3 regions of the Heyndrickxia sp. NPDC080065 genome follow, and region 2 is predicted to be linked to each of the others. Evidence: a T-box and tRNA genes for the amino acid it is inferred to sense, from the RefSeq annotation. Region 2 holds a T-box; the other regions hold tRNA genes.
The links. A T-box is a leader RNA that pairs with one kind of tRNA and senses whether it is charged. The one in region 2 lies ahead of metG (methionine--tRNA ligase), so its partner is inferred to be a tRNA-Met.
Positions count from the first base shown of each region.

Region 1: it encodes a tRNA-Met, which carries the amino acid that the T-box ahead of metG (methionine--tRNA ligase) is inferred to sense. The anticodon was not compared.
Region 3: it encodes a tRNA-Met, which carries the amino acid that the T-box ahead of metG (methionine--tRNA ligase) is inferred to sense. The anticodon was not compared.

Region 1 covers NZ_JBNNWS010000014.1:459-2,689, forward strand. The annotation lists tRNA gene ACQKP0_RS17050 (tRNA-Leu) at 1-51, shown strand, start outside; tRNA gene ACQKP0_RS17055 (tRNA-Gly) at 71-145, shown strand; tRNA gene ACQKP0_RS17060 (tRNA-Leu) at 155-243, shown strand; tRNA gene ACQKP0_RS17065 (tRNA-Arg) at 260-336, shown strand; tRNA gene ACQKP0_RS17070 (tRNA-Pro) at 344-420, shown strand; tRNA gene ACQKP0_RS17075 (tRNA-Ala) at 432-507, shown strand; tRNA gene ACQKP0_RS17080 (tRNA-Met) at 528-604, shown strand; tRNA gene ACQKP0_RS17085 (tRNA-Ile) at 609-685, shown strand; tRNA gene ACQKP0_RS17090 (tRNA-Ser) at 695-787, shown strand; tRNA gene ACQKP0_RS17095 (tRNA-Met) at 811-884, shown strand; tRNA gene ACQKP0_RS17100 (tRNA-Asp) at 923-999, shown strand; tRNA gene ACQKP0_RS17105 (tRNA-Phe) at 1,063-1,138, shown strand; tRNA gene ACQKP0_RS17110 (tRNA-His) at 1,185-1,260, shown strand; tRNA gene ACQKP0_RS17115 (tRNA-Gly) at 1,270-1,343, shown strand; tRNA gene ACQKP0_RS17120 (tRNA-Ile) at 1,353-1,426, shown strand; tRNA gene ACQKP0_RS17125 (tRNA-Asn) at 1,452-1,526, shown strand; tRNA gene ACQKP0_RS17130 (tRNA-Ser) at 1,536-1,626, shown strand; tRNA gene ACQKP0_RS17135 (tRNA-Glu) at 1,632-1,703, shown strand; gene ACQKP0_RS17140 (isochorismate synthase) at 2,168-2,231, shown strand, end outside.
Region 2 covers NZ_JBNNWS010000023.1:9,304-11,534, reverse strand. The annotation lists gene ACQKP0_RS21980 (class I SAM-dependent methyltransferase) at 1-679, opposite strand, end outside; T-box leader at 832-1,104, shown strand; gene metG (methionine--tRNA ligase) at 1,250-2,231, shown strand, end outside.
Region 3 covers NZ_JBNNWS010000001.1:461,672-463,902, forward strand. The annotation lists tRNA gene ACQKP0_RS02110 (tRNA-Ile) at 162-235, opposite strand; tRNA gene ACQKP0_RS02115 (tRNA-Gly) at 247-320, opposite strand; tRNA gene ACQKP0_RS02120 (tRNA-Trp) at 337-410, opposite strand; tRNA gene ACQKP0_RS02125 (tRNA-Tyr) at 415-499, opposite strand; tRNA gene ACQKP0_RS02130 (tRNA-Asp) at 532-608, opposite strand; tRNA gene ACQKP0_RS02135 (tRNA-Ser) at 618-710, opposite strand; tRNA gene ACQKP0_RS02140 (tRNA-Ile) at 719-792, opposite strand; tRNA gene ACQKP0_RS02145 (tRNA-Met) at 812-885, opposite strand; tRNA gene ACQKP0_RS02150 (tRNA-Ala) at 899-971, opposite strand; tRNA gene ACQKP0_RS02155 (tRNA-Pro) at 994-1,070, opposite strand; tRNA gene ACQKP0_RS02160 (tRNA-Arg) at 1,078-1,154, opposite strand; tRNA gene ACQKP0_RS02165 (tRNA-Leu) at 1,172-1,260, opposite strand; tRNA gene ACQKP0_RS02170 (tRNA-Gly) at 1,270-1,344, opposite strand; tRNA gene ACQKP0_RS02175 (tRNA-Lys) at 1,381-1,453, opposite strand; tRNA gene ACQKP0_RS02180 (tRNA-Val) at 1,632-1,707, opposite strand; tRNA gene ACQKP0_RS02185 (tRNA-Glu) at 1,732-1,806, opposite strand; rRNA gene rrf (5S ribosomal RNA) at 1,850-1,966, opposite strand; partial or broken rRNA gene ACQKP0_RS02195 (23S ribosomal RNA) at 2,168-2,231, opposite strand, start outside.

The DNA.
Region 1 (2,231 bases), on a different contig from region 2:
ACTTAGGATCTGGCGCCGCAAGGCGTGGGGGTTCGACTCCCTTCACCCGCATAATATGAATATTTTAGTCGCGGAAGTAGTTCAGTGGTAGAACACCACCTTGCCAAGGTGGGGGTCGCGGGTTCGAATCCCGTCTTCCGCTCCAGATACCCTTGCCGGGGTGGCGGAACTGGCAGACGCACAGGACTTAAAATCCTGCGGTAGGTGACTACCGTACCGGTTCGATTCCGGTCCTCGGCACCATTTTTTTCGATAATAAGCGCCCGTAGCTCAATTGGATAGAGCGTTTGACTACGGATCAAAAGGTTAGGGGTTCGACTCCTCTCGGGCGCGCCATATATTCCGGGAAGTAGCTCAGCTTGGTAGAGCACATGGTTTGGGACCATGGGGTCGCAGGTTCGAATCCTGTCTTCCCGACCATTACACACTTTGGGGCCTTAGCTCAGCTGGGAGAGCGCCTGCTTTGCACGCAGGAGGTCAGCGGTTCGATCCCGCTAGGCTCCACCAATTTAAAATGTTATGATAATGGCGGCGTAGCTCAGCTGGCTAGAGCGTACGGTTCATACCCGTAAGGTCGTGGGTTCGATCCCCTCCGCCGCTACCATAGAGGACCTTTAGCTCAGCTGGTTAGAGCAGACGGCTCATAACCGTCCGGTCGTAGGTTCGAGTCCTACAAGGTCCACCATATTTATCTGGAGGAATACCCAAGTCTGGCTGAAGGGATCGGTCTTGAAAACCGACAGGCGGGTTAAACCGCGCGGGGGTTCGAATCCCTCTTCCTCCGCCATAAAAGAATTCATTTAATATCGTCGCGGGGTGGAGCAGTCTGGTAGCTCGTCGGGCTCATAACCCGAAGGTCGCAGGTTCAAATCCTGCCTCCGCAATTATGTAAGTTATTTTAAAACTTACTTGAAAAATTTTTGGTCCGGTAGTTCAGTTGGTTAGAATGCCTGCCTGTCACGCAGGAGGTCGCGGGTTCGAGTCCCGTCCGGACCGCCATTTATCATCCTAAGATTGGGACGATGGCGAACTATAATTGAATATAGGAATTATACATTATATGGCTCGGTAGCTCAGTCGGTAGAGCAATGGACTGAAAATCCATGTGTCGGCGGTTCGATTCCGTCCCGAGCCACCATTTAAAAGTATTATGGTGCACATCCATGCTTAAATGATACAACATGGCGGCTATGGCGAAGTGGTTAACGCATCGGATTGTGGCTCCGACACTCGTGGGTTCGATTCCCACTAGTCGCCCCATAATATAAAGCGGGTGTAGTTTAGTGGTAAAACTACAGCCTTCCAAGCTGTTGTCGTGGGTTCGATTCCCATCACCCGCTCCATATTTACATGGGCCTATAGCTCAGCTGGTTAGAGCGCACGCCTGATAAGCGTGAGGTCGATGGTTCGAGTCCATTTAGGCCCATTAGATTAATATATTCCCATTTTATTCCGCAGTAGCTCAGTGGTAGAGCTATCGGCTGTTAACCGATCGGTCGTAGGTTCGAATCCTACCTGCGGAGCCATTTTTATTTGGAGAAGTACTCAAGTGGCTGAAGAGGCGCCCCTGCTAAGGGTGTAGGTCGGGTAACCGGCGCGAGGGTTCAAATCCCTCCTTCTCCGCCATTAACGGCCCGTTGGTCAAGCGGTTAAGACACCGCCCTTTCACGGCGGTAACACGGGTTCGAATCCCGTACGGGTCATATTTTTGTAGATCGTATTTCTTTTTAAGTAGTTTAAAAGTTTTCTCTAGCAGAATCTTTTAAACTACTTTTTTTCGTTCAGGAAATAAAAAAATTCTCGCTTTTGGATAACTTTTTTATTAACCAAATAGAACAAAAAGAATCTTGTACGGTAAGAGAAAAACCGTTTCATTACCCGACTAGAGCAAAAAGTATCTAATACGGTAAATGAAGTTCGTTCCATGGCCTTTAAAGAATAAATAGAGACCATCAAGAAAACAAAATGTTACCATGTTATACATAGAATATATATTACTGAATTTTTTTTTGAAGTTAATATATAATAAGGTAGATAAGTGTTTAATAAGTTATGTTCATTGACGCAATCCATTTAGAGGTGTATCTTAAAGGTTGGATATTATTAATAAGCATATAAATTTTAGAAGATTATTTAATCGTACGTTTGTTTTTTGGGGGAGATTATTTTGACACGTATTAAACAGTCGAATATTGAAACTGAATATAAAGTTGCTGTAGATAGGGCTAGAA
Region 2 (2,231 bases):
CATCAAATTTTTCTAATCTAAAACCAGATTTGATTACTGAATTAATAATCTCACTTAGCGTATATAATCTAATAGACACATTGGGAAAATCTTGTTGTTCATGCTCATTAAAGAAATTCTTATATGCTAGATCTCCTTTTTGTAATTCCTTATCAAAATAATTGACATCCTCGCTCTCTGTAAAACATTTCCTAAGAGGATGGAAATCACTTAAAACCATTTGTCCACCATCTTTTAATAATGAATAGAGAATAGTCATTAGTTTATCTATATCATTAAAATAATGTAATATTCCCCCTTCTAAATAAAGAATGTCAAAATATCCTCCAAACTTTCTGATGTCTATATCATAAATATCAGAAACAATATAGTTGATTGAGGCATTTGCAAATTCTGCTAATTCTAAAGCATATTTTTTATTTTCTTCCGAAATGTCAAATACTGTTACTTCAGCTCCTAATAATGCCAATGGAACTGCTTTTCTTCCGTTCGAACCACAAAGATTAGCGATCTTCTTTCCTTCAATATGTTCAAAATATTGTTTATGTTTTTTAAGATATGATTGTGGATTTTTTAATAGTTGAGCGGATTTTTCCTTTGGAGAACCGAAACTTTTATTCCAGAATTCGTATGCGCGATATTCCCACGCTTTTTTATTTTGGATGCTTTGTTTATTCATTTTTCATTCCCTCCGCTTTGACAAAAAGGATAATATCTCTTATTCGTTCTATTTATTGAATTATCCTGTTTTATGTACCATATAGAATTTTTCAAACTTTTTGTCTTTACTTTTAAAAATATTTTAGATATAATTCCATTAATTTCACCTTAATAAAAGCTATGATGAGGGAAAGTAAAATGACGATGTTTTCTGCAGAGAGCTTCGGTAGCTGAAAAGAAGCAAAACGACTCATTTGAAAATGGCCTCTGAGCTTCGTGCTGAACGTATTTTTTCATACTAGTAGGTTACGACAAGTGTTGGTACTTGTTACAAAAGCCACAGTATAAGAGGAAATGTACTTTTCTCCGTACTTGTAGAGACTAATGGTGTGAGCTATTAGTGAATTAAGGTGGTACCACGAGGATCCAAGCCTCGTCCTTATCTTTTCCAAGATAAGGGCGGGGCTTTTTTATTTGATTGGCTTTCCAAATCAATGCTTTTATATCTGAAAAAGCTTGTAGGGATGGGTTCAGCTAGATATACTTCGGCTTTACACAAATCCTACAAGTAATTTTATCTAACATATTTATTAACAAAGCCAGGTTATTAAAAAAGGAGGAAACAAAGATGAATGTTTTTATTGGCGGTGCATGGCCTTATGCAAACGGCTCTTTACATATAGGGCATGTTGCAAGTTTATTACCGGGAGATATTTTAGCGCGATATTACCGATTAACAGGAAAAAATGTACTTTATGTTTCAGGGAGCGACTGCAATGGAACTCCAATTGCTATACGTGCAAAAGAGGAAAATGTTTTACCTAAAGAAATTGCTGATTGTTATCACGAAGAATTCGAGGATTCCTTTTCAAAGCTTGGGTTTTCATTCGATTGCTATACAAGGACAGACTCTAACCATCACCATGAAATTGTTCAACAAATATTTCTGGATTTACTTGAAAAAGGCTTCATAGATAAAAAAGAGGTCGAACAAACCTATTGCCCAAGCTGTACACAATTTCTTCCTGATCGTTACGTAGAAGGAATTTGTCCTAAATGCGGCAATCCTTCACGAGGTGACCAATGTGATCATTGCTCAACAATATTAGATCCGCTGGATTTGCTTGAAAGAACTTGTAAAATTTGCGGTACCATTCCTGTTATAAAAAATACAGAGCATTTTTATTTCTTATTAAGCAGATTTCATGAAAAGCTTGTAAACTACGTAGCTACTACAGAAGACAACCATACATGGCGAGAGAATGCTATTCAACTGACAAAAAGATACTTGCAAGAAGGTCTTCATGATCGGGCAGCCTCTCGGGATTTACCTTTAGGTGTTAATGTCCCTGTTAAGGGATATGAAGATAAAAAGATATATGTCTGGATTGAAGCTGTATCTGGTTATCTTTCTGCAAGTAAACTTTGGGCAAAAAACAATCTTATTGATGATTCTCCGTTTTGGAATGAGAATACAGTTACTTACTATGTACACGGAAAAGATAACATCCCATTTCATACAATAATTTGGCCAGCAATCTTGATGGGTATTAATAATAAAGCATTACCGA
Region 3 (2,231 bases), on a different contig from region 2:
CTATATATTCATTGAGAAGAAAATAATAAATCATACTTTCCTCAGTGGCTAGTTTTTAACCTTGTGGGATTTTCCGCTGCCGCTAGAAGTAAACTGTTTCGTTAAACAATAAAAAACTAGCTAAATAAAAATAGCTAGTTTAGAAACGTATATTTTATTAATGGGCCTAAATGGACTCGAACCATCGACCTCACGCTTATCAGGCGTGCGCTCTAACCAGCTGAGCTATAGGCCCTTTATGTAATTTGGAGCGGGTGATGGGAATCGAACCCACGACAACAGCTTGGAAGGCTGTAGTTTTACCACTAAACTACACCCGCATGTTTAATATTATATTGGCAGGGGTAGTAGGAATCGAACCCACATCAAAGGTTTTGGAGACCTTCGTTTTACCATTAAACTATACCCCTAAAATGGTGGAGGGGGACGGATTCGAACCGCCGAACCCTGAGGGAGCGGATTTACAGTCCGCCGCGTTTAGCCACTTCGCTACCCCTCCATCTTATTAAGCTATATAATTTTTTAGTTTAATGGCGGTCCGGACGGGACTCGAACCCGCGACCTCCTGCGTGACAGGCAGGCATTCTAACCAGCTGAACTACCGGACCATTATTATATGGCGGAGGAAGAGGGATTCGAACCCCCGCGCGGTTTAACCCGCCTGTCGGTTTTCAAGACCGATCCCTTCAGCCAGACTTGGGTATTCCTCCGTTTTAAATGGACCCTGTAGGACTCGAACCTACGACCGGACGGTTATGAGCCGTCTGCTCTAACCAGCTGAGCTAAGGGTCCATTATCATATTAATTAAGATAGCGGCGGAGGGGATCGAACCCCCGACCTTACGGGTATGAACCGTACGCTCTAGCCAGCTGAGCTACACCGCCATGATTTTAAAAATGGAGCCTAGCGGGATCGAACCGCTGACCTCCTGCGTGCAAAGCAGGCGCTCTCCCAGCTGAGCTAAGGCCCCATAATACTATATAAACTAGAACTGGTCGGGAAGACAGGATTCGAACCTGCGACCCCATGGTCCCAAACCATGTGCTCTACCAAGCTGAGCTACTTCCCGAAAAATATGGCGCGCCCGAGAGGAGTCGAACCCCTAACCTTTTGATCCGTAGTCAAACGCTCTATCCAATTGAGCTACGGGCGCATAATATTGAAAAACGTTGGTGCCGAGGACCGGAATCGAACCGGTACGGTAGTCACCTACCGCAGGATTTTAAGTCCTGTGCGTCTGCCAGTTCCGCCACCCCGGCAAGGGTATCTGGAGCGGAAGACGGGATTCGAACCCGCGACCCCCACCTTGGCAAGGTGGTGTTCTACCACTGAACTACTTCCGCAATTATAGCAAGTTTTTTTACTTAAGAAAACTTTTATGAGCCATGAAGGACTCGAACCTTCGACCCTCTGATTAAAAGTCAGATGCTCTACCAACTGAGCTAATGGCTCGTAATAAGATAATATTTATTATTTAAAAATCTACCTAACTTTGTGCATCTACGACGTCCCAATCTCAGGAGGCTTATTCAAGATGCGGCTCGATTGGTACGCTGATGTTTTGCTCCGCAGCTTACTCGATCGTGCTCTACCAACTGAGCTAATGGCTCGTAATAAAAAATAAAATGAATGGTGGAGGATGACGGGATCGAACCGCCGACCCCCTGCTTGTAAGGCAGGTGCTCTCCCAGCTGAGCTAATCCTCCAACAAATGAATTTATGTAATAAAATGGTGACCCGTACGGGATTCGAACCCGTGTTACCGCCGTGAAAGGGCGGTGTCTTAACCGCTTGACCAACGGGCCAATCTATATAATCAGACAAAATAATAGCCCCAATAGGGGCGTAGCCTGGCAACGTCCTACTCTTGCAGGGGGAGAGCCCCCAACTACCATCGGCGCTGAGAAGCTTAACTTCCGTGTTCGGGATGGGAACGGGTGTGACCTTCTCGCCATAGTTACCAGACTTGTATTTAGTTAAGGGATTGTTCCCTCAAAACTAGATATAGGAGAAATAACGGTTCATAAACCTTGAATCTATTTGTCTAGTTCCGGGCGCTATCGGCTCGCGTCGCTTCAGTCTGCCGTGGAAGGTTTGAAATACAACCTTCCTCGTCAGCCCTCCAGCGAGTTTCGCCGATTAGCAAGCGCCCTCCACTTTTCGTTTTTGGTTAAGTCCTCGACCGATTAGTATTCGTCAGCTCCATGTGTCGCCACACTTCCACCTCGAA